2 regions of the Streptomyces sp. R818 genome follow, and region 1 is predicted to be linked to the other one. Evidence: riboswitches for the same ligand, from Rfam matches in the RefSeq annotation. Region 1 holds a riboswitch; the other holds the start of a gene.
The links. Region 1 has a riboswitch for cobalamin ahead of nrdI (class Ib ribonucleoside-diphosphate reductase assembly flavoprotein NrdI). Riboswitches for the same ligand answer to the same signal wherever they lie in the genome.
Positions count from the first base shown of each region.

Region 2: it holds a riboswitch for cobalamin, as region 1 does, so the genes downstream of both, N5I75_RS02475 (ribonucleoside-diphosphate reductase subunit alpha) here and nrdI (class Ib ribonucleoside-diphosphate reductase assembly flavoprotein NrdI) in region 1, are expected to answer to the same signal.

Region 1 is NZ_JAOCNE010000014.1:259,068-266,259, reverse strand. Features, by position in the region: gene metE (5-methyltetrahydropteroyltriglutamate--homocysteine S-methyltransferase) at 1-1,037, shown strand, start outside; gene N5I75_RS32760 (hypothetical protein) at 1,136-1,468, shown strand; cobalamin riboswitch at 1,548-1,771, shown strand; gene nrdI (class Ib ribonucleoside-diphosphate reductase assembly flavoprotein NrdI) at 1,941-2,384, shown strand; gene nrdE (class 1b ribonucleoside-diphosphate reductase subunit alpha) at 2,381-4,552, shown strand; gene nrdF (class 1b ribonucleoside-diphosphate reductase subunit beta) at 4,608-5,627, shown strand; gene thiI (tRNA uracil 4-sulfurtransferase ThiI) at 5,632-6,909, shown strand; gene folP (dihydropteroate synthase) at 6,939-7,192, opposite strand, start outside.
Region 2 is NZ_JAOCNE010000001.1:553,335-560,526, forward strand. Features, by position in the region: gene N5I75_RS02460 (GntR family transcriptional regulator) at 1-501, shown strand, start outside; gene N5I75_RS02465 (DUF3311 domain-containing protein) at 636-929, shown strand; gene mctP (monocarboxylate uptake permease MctP) at 926-2,551, shown strand; cobalamin riboswitch at 2,676-2,804, shown strand; gene N5I75_RS02475 (ribonucleoside-diphosphate reductase subunit alpha) at 2,930-5,278, shown strand; gene N5I75_RS02480 (ribonucleotide-diphosphate reductase subunit beta) at 5,278-6,303, shown strand; gene N5I75_RS02485 (hypothetical protein) at 6,320-6,493, opposite strand; gene N5I75_RS02490 (helix-turn-helix domain-containing protein) at 6,588-7,192, shown strand, end outside.

The sequences.
Region 1 (7,192 bases):
GGGCCGCCGCACAGCGCGCCCACCTCGGCCTTCCGCTGCTGCCGACGACCACGATCGGCTCGTTCCCGCAGACCACCGAACTGCGCACGGCGCGCGCCGACTTGAGGTCCGGACGCATCGACACGGCCGGTTACGAGGAGCGGATCAAGAACGAGATCCGCGACGTCGTCTCCTTCCAGGAGAAGACCGGCATCGACGTCCTGGTGCACGGCGAGCCCGAGCGCAACGACATGGTGCAGTACTTCGCCGAACAGCTCGTCGGCTACCTCGCCACACAGCACGGCTGGGTGCAGTCCTACGGCACCCGCTACGTCCGCCCGCCGGTACTGGCCGGCGACATCTCCCGGCCCGAACCGATGACGGTGCGCTGGACGTCGTACGCCCAGTCCCTGTCCGACCGCCCGGTCAAGGGGATGCTGACCGGCCCGGTCACCATGCTCGCCTGGTCCTTCGTCCGCGACGACCAGCCGCTGGGCGATACCGCCCGCCAGGTCGCCCTCGCCCTGCGCGACGAGGTCAACGACCTTGAAGCGAACGGCACTTCGGTGATCCAGGTCGACGAGCCCGCACTGCGCGAGACTCTTCCGATGCGGGCCGCCGACCACGCCGCGTACCTGGCCTGGGCCACCGAGGCGTTCCGCGTCACGACCGCCGGGGTCCGCCCGGAGACCCAGATCCACACGCACATGTGCTACGCCGAGTTCGGCGACATCGTGCAGGCCATCGACGATCTCGACGCCGACGTCATCAGCCTGGAGGCGGCCCGCTCCCACATGCAGGTCGCTCACGAGCTGGCGGAGCACGGCTACCCGCGCGAGGCGGGCCCGGGCGTCTACGACATCCACTCCCCCCGCGTCCCGAGCACGGAGGAGGCATCCGCCTTGCTCCGTACCGGACTTGAGGCCATCCCCGCCGAACGGCTGTGGGTCAACCCGGACTGCGGCCTGAAGACCCGCGGATGGCCCGAGACCCGGGCATCGCTGGAGAACCTGGTCGCCGCGGCCAAGATCGTGCGATCCGAGCTCGGCTCGGCCTGATCCAGGGTGGTGAGTGAGGGTGCCGGGGCTCGCATCACGCTCCGGCACCCTCACCGCTGTGCCCGGGTGGGAGCGTCACAAGAACAGGGGGATGCGCCATGAAACAGGAGCCGCGGACCGTCGTCATCGACGGCAAGGAGATGGTTGCCCTGCCGGTGAAGCAGTACAAGTCGCTGCTCGCCCTGCGCAGGCAGCTGGGTGCACAGGGAACGCGCATGCAGTCGTTGCGGGGAGCCCTCAGCGACATGGCCGACTTCCTGGAGCGGCTCGACGCGGCACAGGAGCGGTCATCGGCCGACCCTCCGGCGTCCCACACCGACCCGGCCGAACCCGACGCCGACAGCTTCGCCGTGGAGCTGCGTCGGCACATCGGGCACGCTCGCGCACTCACCAGAGCCAAACCTGCGCGAGACGCTGGAACGCGCCGATGAAGACCATCCACTTAGGGTCACCTAGCTTTTGTGCGCGACACAACATCTGGCCTGACTGGCATCCCTACCGCCTAGATGTAGTGTTGCTCTCGCTGGTGGTTCACCAGGCCGGTCGGTCTGGTGAGGCAAGAGGGAACCCGGTGAGAGACCGGGACTGCCCCGCAGCGGTGAGCGGGAACGACCGCCGTCACACGCACTGGGCCGGATGAATCCGGGCCTGGGAAGCGACGGCCAGTAGATGTCCTCCGTCGACCGGAGAACGTGCCCGCGAGTCCGAAGACCTGCCACCGGCGCGCGCACCGACCGCGGTGCGCGCGCTTCGAGGCCCCGAGGGAGGGCCGCGTGGCTGTGGCTCGGACCGGGGCAGAGGTACGTCGTACCCGCACGTCCCCCTGGTGGCCGCATCCGCCTGCCTTCCTTCCCGTCCTCGACCGAGAACGACACGGGAACGAGGAGAGGGAGGCGAGAGACCATGAGTGGTCTCGTGTATTTCTCCAGCGTCTCGGAGAACACCAAACGCTTCGTGGAGCGCCTGGACCTGCCCGCGACGCGGATCCCCCTGCGCCCCCACCGTGAGGGCATGCCGACCGTCACCGAGCCGTACGTGCTGATCGTGCCGACCTACGGCGGCGGCGAACGCGCGGGCGCGGTGCCCAAACAGGTGATCCGTTTCCTGAACATCGAGGCCAACCGCGCGCTGCTGCGCGGCGTGATCGCCTCGGGCAACACCAACTTCGGTGTCGACTACTGCCTCGCCGGGCGCGTCATCTCGGCGAAGTGCAAGGTCCCCGAGCTGTACCGATTCGAACTGCTGGGCACGGAGCGCGACGTCCGTGCCGTACGAGAGGGGCTGGAGAAGTTTTGGACACGACAGTCATCGACGAGGCGGCCGGAACCGGCGGGACGGACGGCGTGAGCACTGCCACCACCACGGCCCAGGTCCCCGCGGCGGCCCAGCGCGAGTCGGTCGGTACGCGCAAGGACTACCACGCGCTCAACGCGATGCTGAACATGTACGACTGCGACGGCCGCATCCAGTTCGACAAGGACCGCGAGGCCGTCCGCCAGTACTTCCTGCAGCACGTCAACCCGAACACGGTGACCTTCCCGAGCCTCAAGGAGAAGATCACCTATCTGATCGAGAACGACTACTACGAAGCAGAGCCGATCCGGCGCTACGACTGGAAGGCCGTCGAAGACCTGTACCGGCAGGCGTACGCGCACGAGCACCGCTTCCGCACGTTCCTCGGCGCGTTCAAGTACTACACGTCGTACACACTGAAGACTTTCGACGGAACCCGCTACCTGGAGCGGTACGAGGACCGCGTCGTCGCCACCGCCCTCTACCTGGGCGCCGGGGACGCGTCGCTCGCCTCCCGCCTCGTCGACGAGATGATGTCGGGCCGCTTCCAGCCGGCCACCCCGACGTTCCTCAACGCGGGCAAGGCGCAGCGCGGCGAGCTGGTCTCCTGCTTCCTGCTGCGCGTCGAGGACAACCTGGAGTCCATCGGACGCGGCATCAACTCCGCGCTCCAGCTCTCCAAGCGCGGCGGCGGCGTCGCCCTCCTCCTGACGAACCTGCGCGAGCAGGGCGCCCCGATCAAGAAGATCGAGAACCAGTCGTCGGGTGTCGTGCCGGTGATGAAGCTCCTTGAGGACTCCTTCAGTTACGCGAACCAGCTCGGCGCGCGGCAGGGCGCGGGAGCGGTGTACCTCCACGCACACCACCCGGACATCATGCGGTTCCTGGACACCAAGCGGGAGAACGCGGACGAGAAGATCCGCATCAAGACGCTGTCGCTGGGGGTGGTCGTCCCCGACATCACCTTCGAACTCGCCAAGCGCAACGAGGACATGCACCTGTTCTCGCCGTACGACGTCGAGCGCGAGTACGGGAAGCCGCTGTCCGACCTGTCGGTGAGCGAGCACTACGAGGACCTGGTCGCCAACCCGCGCATCCGTAAGACGACGCTCAGCGCGCGCGAGTTCTTCAAGACGATCGCGGAGCTCCAGTTCGAGTCCGGCTACCCGTACCTGCTGTTCGAGGACACGGTGAACCGGGCCAACCCGATCCCCGGCTGGATCAACATGTCCAACCTGTGCTCGGAGATCCTCCAGGTCAACACGCCCAGCACGTACGACACTTCGCTCGGATACGAGACCATCGGCAAGGACATCTCCTGCAACCTGGGGTCGATGAACATCGCCACCGCGATGGCGTCACCGGACTTCGGAGCGACGGTCGAGACCGCCGTGCGCGGTCTGACCTCGGTCTCCGACCAGTCCCACATCGACGCCGTCCCGTCCGTGGCGCACGGCAACGACCTGTCGCACGCGATCGGCCTCGGCCAGATGAACCTGCACGGCTATCTCGCCTCGCAGCGCATCCACTACGGCAGCGAGGAGGGTGTCGACTTCACGAACATGTACTTCTACGCCGTCGCCTTCCACGCCCTGCGCGCCTCCAACCGCCTCGCGATCGAGCGCGACACCGCCTTCGACGGCTTCGAGACCAGCCAGTACGCCGACGGCTCGTACTTCGACAAGTACACCGAGCGGGTATGGGCGCCGGCCACCGAGCGGGTACGGGCCCTCTTCAAGGACGCCGGGGTGCCTCTGCCCACGCAGCACGACTGGCGCGAACTGAAGGCGTCCGTGCAGGAGTTCGGCATCTACAACCAGTACCTCCAGGCCGTGCCGCCGACCGGTTCCATCAGCTACATCAACGACTCGACGGCGTCCATCCACCCGATCGCCTCCAAGGTGGAGATCCGCAAGGAGGGCAAGCTCGGCCGCGTCTACTACCCGGCGCCCGGCATGGACAACGACAACCTGGAGTACTTCCAGGACGCGTACGAGATCGGCTACGAGAAGATCATCGACACGTACGCGGCCGCCACCCAGCACGTCGACCAGGGTCTGAGCTGCACCCTCTTCTTCCGTGACACGGCCACCACCCGCGACCTCAACAAGGCGCAGATCCAGGCATGGCGCAAGGGCATCAAGACGCTCTACTACATCCGGCTGCGCCAGGAGGCCCTGGAGGGCACGGAGATCGAGAACTGCCTGGCCTGCACGCTGTGACGGCTGTCCGGCCTGCCCCTGCCCGCCCTCAGAACGACGCTGTGAAGGCACTCTCATGACCACCATCCCCGCCCTGACCGGCCTGTCGGTCACGCCCCCCTCCTACCGCCACGACCCGGCGGCGCGGTTGCGTCCCGTCAACTGGAACCGGGTCACCGACGAGAAGGACCTGGAGGTGTGGAACCGGCTGACCGCGAACTTCTGGCTGCCCGAGAAGGTGCCGCTGTCCAACGACATCACCGCCTGGCAGCAGCGGCTCAGCGCCGAGGAACGCACCCTCACCATGCGGGTGTTCACCGGACTGACCATGCTGGACACGGTGCAGGCCACCGTCGGTGAGATCGTGCAGATCCAGGACGCCCGCACCGAGCACGAGGAAGCGGTGTACACCAACATCGCTTTCATGCAGGCCGTGCACGCCCGCAGCTACTCGTCGGTGTTCTCCACGCTGTCCACCACCCCGGAGATCGACGACGCGTACGAGTGGGCCGTCGGCAACGACGTCCTCCAGCAGCGCTGCAAGGCGGTCCTCCGGCACTACTACGGCGACGACCCGCTGAAGCGGAAGGTCGCCTCCACGCTGCTGTCGTCGCTGCTGCTGTACGCGGGTTTCTACCTGCCGCTGCACTTCTCGACGCACGCCCTGCTGACCAACACGGCCGACATGATCCGGCTGATCCTGCGCGACAAGGCGGTGCACGGCTACTACTCCGGCTACAAGTACCAGCGCGGCCTGGAGAAGCGGGCAGCTGCTGAGCGGGAGGCCATGCGCGTCTTCACGTACGAACTGCTCGATGAGCTCTACGAGTTGGAGCTGAGCTACTCGGGTGAGCTGTACGAGCCGCTCGGACTCATGGACGACGTCGCGGTGTTCGTGCGCTACAACGCCAACAAGGCGCTGATGAACCTCGGTTATCCGGCGCGCTTCGGCGCGGACGAGACCGAGGTCAACCCCGAGATCCTCGCCGCCCTGTCCCCCGCCGCCGACGAGAACCACGACTTCTTCTCCGGGTCCGGTTCCTCGTACGTGATGGGTAAGGCCGAGGACACGGACGACGACGACTGGGACTTCTGACGCCATGTCCATGCTTTCCCACGTGCCCGCCCAGCGGGCTGCCGCGTCCTTCGGGCCGTGCGTTCTCCTCAAGCACGGCGAGGTCTTCCTCAAGGGACGCAACCGCGACCGCTTCGTGGAGCGGCTGCACGACAACCTGCGCGTCGCGCTCCGCGGCGTCGGCGGCTCCACCTGGATCAAGTCGGCCCCGAACGTGACAGTTCTGGGCGGCGACGGTCAGGTGCCCGTCGAGAAGCTGGTGGAGCGCGCCAGCCGGGTCGTCGGGTTCAACGTCATCGAGCCGGGGGTCCGCGTACCCAGCACCCTGGACGAGCTGACGCGGGCCGGTGTCGCCGCGCTCGAAGAGTTGGCGGCGGCCGGTTCCGTGCGTGACTTCGCGGTACGGGCCCGGCGGCGGGACAAGTCGTTCCCGCTGACCTCGTCGCAGGTGGCGGCGCACGTGGGGGCACGGGTCAAGGAGGCGCTGCCGGAGCTCCCGGTGAACCTCAAGCGGCCCGAGGTCCTGCTGAACATCGAGATAGACCGCAAGGAGACGTATCTGACCTGGACGCGCGTGCCCGGTCTGACCGGCCTGCCCGTCGGTACCAGCGGACGCGCCCTCGTGCTGCTCTCCGGTGGGTACGACTCTCCCGTCGCCGCCCACCGGGCCATGCGGCGTGGGCTCGCGGTCGACTTCGTCCACTTCAACGGGGCTCCGTACACCAACCCCTCGTCCGTCTACAAGGCGTACGCCCTGGCCCGCGAACTCAACCGCTACCAGCCGCCGGGAAAGCTGCACGTGATCGCGCTCGGGAAGGTGCAGAAGCAACTCGCCGTCGCGGGCGCGGGGCGCCTCCAAGTGGTCGCACAGCGCCGGCTCATGGCACGCACCGCGTCGGCGCTCGCCACCGGCCTTGGCGCCGAGGCGCTGGTCACCGGCGACAGTCTCGGCCAGGTGGCCAGCCAGACCCTGGCGAACATGGCGGCCGTCGACGACGCGGCCGCACTGCCGATCCTGCGTCCCCTGATCGGCTGGGACAAGCAGGAGATCATCGACGAGGCCCGCCGGCTCGGCACGGCCGGCATCTCCGTCCTGCCCGACGAGGACTGCTGCCAGCTGCTCGCGCCGCCGCGCGTCACTACGCGGGCCGGGCTGCCCCAACTGCGGGCTGTTGAACGGCGTATCGACTTCGACGAGGTGGTGGAGGCGCTGCTCGGCCACGTCCAGGTGATGGAACCCGGGGCGGAACCGGCACCGGACGACGCGACGCGCTGCGCCGTCACGGAACCGGTCACGGCATGAGCGCCTTCCGCGCCGGTGCCGGGCGCGTGTCAGAGGGTCGACAGCGCGGCCGTACGTGGCTGTCGATCGCCCCGTGTCTCCACCCGGCGCAGGGCAGACCCGACGCGTACGGCGTCCGCCGAGGCGGCCACGTCGTGCACGCGCACGGCCCAAGCGCCCCGGGCCGCGGCCAGTGCGGACACCGCCGCGGTGGCGGCGTCGCGGGCGCGGGCCGGGCGGGGAGCGCCGGTCACCGGATCGGCAAGCAGCGTGCCGAGGAACCGCTTGCGGGAAGCTCCCACCA
Region 2 (7,192 bases), on a different contig from region 1:
GTCTCCCAGGCGCTGCAACTCACCTCCTACACCGAGGACATGCGGGCCCAGGGCCTGGAGCCGACCTCGCAGCTGCTCGACATCGGCTACGTCACCGCCGACGACACCCTCGCCCAGCTCCTCGACATCTCCGCCGGCGGCCGCGTCCTGCGTATCGAACGCCTGCGCCTGGCCAGCGGCGAGCCCATGGCCATCGAGACGACGCACCTCTCCGCCAAGCGCTTCCCGGCGCTGCGCAGATCGCTCGTCAAGTACACCTCTCTCTACACGGCCCTCGCCGAGGTCTACGACGTCCATCTCGCCGAGGCCGAGGAGACCATCGAGACCTCCCTCGCCACCCCGCGCGAGGCCGGACTGCTCGGCACCGACGTCGGCCTGCCGATGCTGATGCTCTCCCGCCACTCGATCGACGGCTCGGCGCAGCCGGTGGAGTGGGTGCGCTCGGTGTACCGGGGCGACCGGTACAAGTTCGTGGCGCGCCTCAAGCGCCCCATCGACTGACGATCACCCGTCGGCGGACCGGAAGGGTCTCGTCCGTTATCCGGACAGGGGTTCCAAAGACCAAGACTCTCGCACTAGATTTCCCGCACGTTAAGCGTGAGATAAGTGGGATCAGCGAGGGGACGGAGCCCGAGATGTCCGATGCGCCGGAAGTGGCGAACAAAGCAGCAAGACCGGTGGTGACACCGGTCCGCGTGGTCATCGGGCTGTGCCTGGTCGCACCGTTCGTGGCGATGCTCTGGGTCAGCTCCTACTCGAAGATCGACCCGACCTTCATCGGCATCCCGTTCTTCTACTGGTACCAGATGCTCTGGGTGCTGATCTCGACCGGGCTCACGATGATCGCGTACCAGCTCTGGCAGCGTGACCAGCGCGGTCGCAGGGACTCGGCCGTCCGCTCCGCTCAGGAATCGGAGGGGCAGCGATGAACGACGGCGTCAACGGTGTCGCGCTCACCGTCTTCATCATCTTCTTCGTGGCCGTCACGGTCATGGGCTTCCTCGCCGCGCGCTGGCGCCGCTCCGAGACCGACTCGCTCGACGAATGGGGCCTCGGCGGGCGCTCGTTCGGCACCTGGATCACCTGGTTCCTGCTCGGCGGCGATCTCTACACGGCGTACACCTTCGTCGCCGTCCCCGCGGCGATCTACGCGGCGGGCGCGTCCGGCTTCTTCGCCGTGCCGTACACGATCCTGGTCTACCCGCTGATCTTCACGTTCCTGCCGCGCCTGTGGTCGGTCTCGCACCGCCACGGGTACGTCACGACCTCGGACTTCGTACGCGGCCGCTTCGGTTCCAAGGGCCTCTCCCTCGCCGTCGCGATCACCGGCATCCTCGCCACGATGCCGTATATCGCGCTCCAGCTCGTCGGCATCCAGGCCGTGCTCGACGTCATGGGCGTCGGCGGCGGCGAGAACACCAACTGGTTCATCAAGGACCTGCCGCTCCTCATCGCCTTCGGCGTCCTCGCGGCGTACACGTACTCCTCGGGCCTGCGCGCCCCCGCGCTGATCGCGTTCGTCAAGGACGGTCTGATCTACCTCGTCATCGCGGTCGCCATCATCTACATCCCGATCAAGCTGGGCGGCTTCGACGACATCTTCGCCGCGGCGGGCGAGAAGTTCGAGCAGCTCAATCCGGCGACAGGGAAACCCGTCGGGGCGCTCGCGCCGGGCGAGGCGGGCCACTGGACGTACGCGACGCTCGCGCTCGGCTCGGCGCTCGCGCTGTTCATGTACCCGCACTCGATCACCGCGACGCTCTCCTCCAAGAGCCGTGACGTGATCCGCCGCAACACCACGATCCTGCCGCTGTACTCGCTCATGCTGGGCCTGCTCGCGCTGCTCGGGTTCATGGCGATCGCGGCCGGGATCAAGGTGCAGAACGGGCAGTTGGCGATCCCGCAGCTGTTCGAGGACATGTTCCCCGACTGGTTCACGGGTGTCGCGTTCGCCGCCATCGGCATCGGCGCGCTCGTGCCCGCGGCCATCATGTCCATCGCCGCGGCGAACCTCTTCACGCGCAACATCTACAAGGACTTCATCAAGCCCGACGCGACCCCGGCGCAGGAGACCAAGGTCTCCAAGCTCGTGTCGCTGCTCGTGAAGGTGGGCGCGCTCGTCTTCGTCCTCACCATGGACAAGACCGTCGCCATCAACTTCCAGCTCCTCGGCGGCATCTGGATCCTGCAGACCATGCCGGCGCTGGTCGGCGGCCTCTTCACCCGCTGGTTCCACCGCTGGGCGCTGATCGCGGGCTGGGCGGTCGGCATGGTGTACGGCACGCTCGCCGCGTACGGGGTGGCGTCGCCGACGCAGGCGCACTTCGGCGGGTCCTCGAAGGAGATTCCCGGCATCGGGGAGATCGGGTACATCGGTCTGACGGCGTTCGTGATGAACGTGATCGTGACCGTCGTCCTGACCTTCGTCCTGAGGGCGGCGAAGGCCCCCGAGGGCATCGACGAGACGTCGCCCGGCGACTACACGGCCGACGCCGGCGACAAGGGCGTGCAGACGGACCTCCCGGTCGTGGGGGCGGGCTCCGGCCACTGATCCAGTCGTACGTTCCTTAGGACGGGCCCCTCTGCTTGCGCGGAGGGGCCCGTCCTCGTACGTGCCGCTGAACGACACGGCCGACACAAGATATGGGCCCGTCACTCGCACCCGGCACAACATGTATGCTCGCTCTCGCTGCAGCCGCAGGGGAATCCGGTGCAAATCCGGAACTGTCCCGCAACGGTGAACGTAGCGCGCATACCGCCGCGCCCGCGTGAGTCCGACGACCTGCCGCAGCCCGTCCGAGCCGTCCGGCCCGGACGGAGATGACGTCCGGGCCTCGCGGAATGGGCCGGTGACGACGGCGCCCCCCTGCGTGCGCGCCCGAGCCACTCCTCCCCGCAAGGCCCCGAGCCGAGCGAGGGAGAGCCCCCAGTGACCATCGCGCCGCCCGCCGAACCGGTCTCAGCCGCAGAAGAGCAGGACGCTCCGGGCACCGCGCTGCTGCGCACCCTGACCGAGCTGACCGCCGACCTCCCGGGCGCCGACCCCGGCCGCGTCGCCGCCGCCGCGCTGCGCGGCCGCAGCGCCCGCGCCGACGAGGCCGAGCTGCGCGAGCTGGCCACCGAGGCCGCCGCCGGGCTGATCTCCGAGGACCCGGTCTACTCCCGGCTCGCCGCCCGCCTGCTCACGCTCACCATCGCCGCCGAGGCAGCCACGCAGGGGGTCACCTCCTTCACGGGGTCGATCGCGGTCGGCCACCGGGAGGGCCTGATCGCCGACCGCACCGCCGAGTTCGCCCGCGTACACGCGACGCGGCTCGACGCGCTCATCGACACCGGCGCCGACGACCGCTTCGGCTACTTCGGCCTGCGCACCCTGCACAGCCGTTACTTGCTGCGCCACCCGATCACCCGCCAGGTCATCGAGACGCCGCAGTACTTCATGCTGCGCGTGGCCACCGGTCTGGCCGAGGACGATTCCGTGCGCGCCCTGGGCGAGGTCGCCGACCTCTACGGCCTCATGAGCCGCCTGGACTACCTCCCCTCCTCCCCCACCCTCTTCAACTCCGGCACCCGTCACCCGCAGATGTCGAGCTGCTACCTGCTCGACTCCCCGCTCGACGAGCTGGACTCGATCTACGACCGCTACCACCAGGTGGCCCGCCTCTCCAAGCACGCCGGCGGCATCGGACTCTCCTACTCCCGCATCCGCAGCCGGGGTTCGCTGATCCGGGGCACCAACGGGCACTCCAACGGCATCGTGCCGTTCCTGAAGACGCTGGACGCGTCGGTCGCCGCCGTGAACCAGGGCGGGCGCCGCAAGGGCGCCGCCGCCGTCTACCTGGAGACCTGGCACTCCGACATCGAGGAGTTCCTGGAGCTGCGCGACAACACCGGCGAGGACGCGCGCCGCACCCACAACCTCAACCTGGCGCACTGGATCCCCGACGAGTTCATGCGCCGCGTCGCCGACGACGGCCCCTGGTCGCTGTTCTCCCCGGCCGACGTGCCCGACCTCGTGGACCTGTGGGGCGCCGAGTTCGACGCCGCGTACCGCGCTGCCGAGGCCGACGGCAAGGCGCAGAAGACGATCCCCGCGCGCGAGCTGTACGGCCGCATGATGCGCACCCTCGCGCAGACCGGCAACGGCTGGCTGACCTTCAAGGACGCCGCCAACCGCACCGCCAACCAGACCGCGGAGCCCGGCCACACCGTCCACTCCTCGAACCTGTGCACGGAGATCCTGGAGGTGACGGACGACGGGGAGACCGCTGTCTGCAATCTGGGGTCGGTCAACCTGGGCGCCTTCGTCGTCGACGGAGACATCGACTGGGAGCGGCTCGACGAGACGGTCCGCACCGCCGTCACCTTCCTCGACCGCGTCGTCGACATCAACTTCTACCCGACCGAGCAGGCGGGCCGCTCCAACGCCCGCTGGCGCCCGGTCGGCCTCGGCGCGATGGGCCTCCAGGACGTCTTCTTCAAGCTGCGCCTGCCCTTCGACTCGCCGCAGGCGAAAGCACTTTCGACGCGCCTTGCCGAGCGCATCATGCTCGCCGCGTACGAGGCCTCCGCCGACCTGGCCGAGCGCAACGGCCCGCTGCCCGCCTGGGAGAAGACCCGCACCGCGCGCGGAGTCCTGCACCCCGACCACTACCCCGACGCGCAGGTGACCTGGCCGGAGCGGTGGGCCGCGCTGCGGGAACGGATCGCCGCCGTCGGCATGCGCAACTCATTGCTCCTCGCCATCGCGCCGACCGCGACGATCGCCTCCATCGCGGGCGTCTACGAGTGCATCGAGCCGCAGGTCTCCAACCTGTTCAAGCGCGAGACGCTCTCCGGCGAGTTCCTCCAGGTCAACTCCTACCTGGTCGACGAGCTCAAGCGGCTCGGCGTCTGGGACGCGCAGACCCGCGAGGCGCTGCGCGAGTCGAACGGCTCGGTGCAGGGCTTCACCTGGGTGCCCGAGGGGGTCCGCGCGCTGTACCGCACGGCGTGGGAGCTGCCGCAGCGCGGGCTCATCGACATGGCGGCGGCCCGCACGCCGTTCCTCGACCAGGCCCAGTCCCTGAATCTGTTCCTGGAGACGCCGACCATCGGCAAGCTCTCCTCGATGTACGCGTACGCCTGGAAGTCGGGCCTGAAGACGACGTACTACCTGCGCTCGCGCCCCGCGACGCGCATCGCGCGGGCCGCTGCCCGGGTGCCGGTCCAGATGGCCGAGCCCGACGCCGTCGCCTGCTCCCTGGAAAACCCCGAGTCCTGCGAGGCCTGCCAGTAATGACGACCACTCCTGAGAAGACCGCGAAGAACCTGCTCGACCCGGGCTTCGAACTGACCCTGCGCCCCATGCGCTACCCGGACTTCTACGAGCGCTACCGCGACGCGATCAAGAACACCTGGACCGTCGAGGAGGTCGACCTCCACTCCGACGTCGCCGACCTCGCGAAGCTGTCGCCGGGCGAGCAGCACATGATCGGCCGCCTGGTCGCGTTCTTCGCGACGGGCGACTCGATCGTCGCCAACAACCTGGTGCTCACCCTCTACAAGCACATCAACTCCCCGGAGGCGCGGCTCTACCTCTCGCGCCAGCTCTTCGAGGAGGCCGTGCACGTCCAGTTCTATCTGACGCTGCTCGACACCTATCTGCCCGATCCGGACGACCGCGCTGCCGCGTTCGCCGCGGTGGAGAACATCCCGTCCATCAGGGAGAAGGCGGAGTTCTGCTTCAAGTGGATGGACTCGGTCGAGTCCATCGACCGCCTGGAGACCAAGGCGGACCGCCGCCGCTTCCTGCTCAACCTGATCTGCTTCGCGGCGTGCATCGAGGGCCTGTTCTTCTACGGGGCCTTCGCCTACGTGTACTGGTTCCGCTCGCGGGGCCTGCTGCACGGCCTGGCCACCGGCACCAACTGGGTCTTCCGCGACGAGACGATGCACATGAGCTTCGCCTTCGACGTCGTCGACACGGTGCGCAAGGAGGAGCCGGACCTCTTCGACGACGCGCTTGAGGAGCAGGTCACCGCGATGCTGCGGGAGGCGGTCGACGCCGAGCTGCAGTTCGGCCGTGACCTGTGCGGGGAGGGGCTGCCGGGGATGAACACCGACTCGATGCGGCAGTACCTGGAGTGCGTGGCCGACCAGCGGCTCCAGCGGCTCGGCTTCGCGCCGGTCTACGGCTCGGAGAACCCGTTCTCGTTCATGGAGCTGCAGGGTGTCCAGGAGCTGACGAACTTCTTCGAGCGCCGGCCCTCGGCGTACCAGGTGGCGGTCGAGGGCTCGGTCGGCTTCGACGAGGACTTCTAGGCGCTTCTACGAGGTCTTACGCGACCTTCGCGTACTCGGGGCCGCGGGTCAGGCTCTCCCTCTCCCGCGCGTCCCGGGCCTGCCGGATCTCCCGGTCGATCCGGCGGTCGTGCGCGGCGCCCCACAGGGACGGGGCGGCGAGGAGGAGGAAGACGAAGAGGACGGTGAGGTAGTTCATCGCTGTGTTCATGTCCTCTACTCTCCCGCCGTCCGGCCCCGCGCGGCAGTGGCAGTCCTGTCACTGACCCTCGAATTACTGCCAGCTCTGCGGCACACTGGCAGACATGCTGAAGAACGTGGCCGCAGTGCTGCTCGACGGTGTGCACCCCTTCGAACTCGGCGTCGTGTGCGAGGTGTTCGGCCTCGACCGCAGCGACTCCGGGCTGCCCGCGTACGACTTCGCGGTCGCCTCCGTGGAAGGGCCCTCGCTCACCACTCACGTACCGGGCATGACGGTCTCCACCCCGTACGGCCTCGAACGCCTGGAGGAGGCCGACCTCATCGCGATCCCCTCCGCGGGGCGGCGCTTCGACCAGTACCCGCCGGTGCTGCTCGACGCGCTGCGCCGGGCGGTCGACCGGGGCGCGCGCGTGCTCAGCCTGTGCGCGGGGGTGTTCGTGCTCGGCGAGGCCGGACTGCTCGACGGCCGCCGGACCGCGGTCCACTGGCGGTACGCGCACGATCTCGCCGTCAGATATCCGCGCACCCGGGTCGACCCCGACGTCCTGTACGTGGACGAGGGCTCGGTGATCACCAGCGCGGGCACGGCGGCCGGGATCGACGCCTGCCTGCACATCGTGCGCACCGAGCACGGCTCCGAGGTGGCCAACGCGGTCGCGCGCCGCATGGTCGTGCCGCCGCACCGCGACGGCGGCCAGGCCCAGTACGT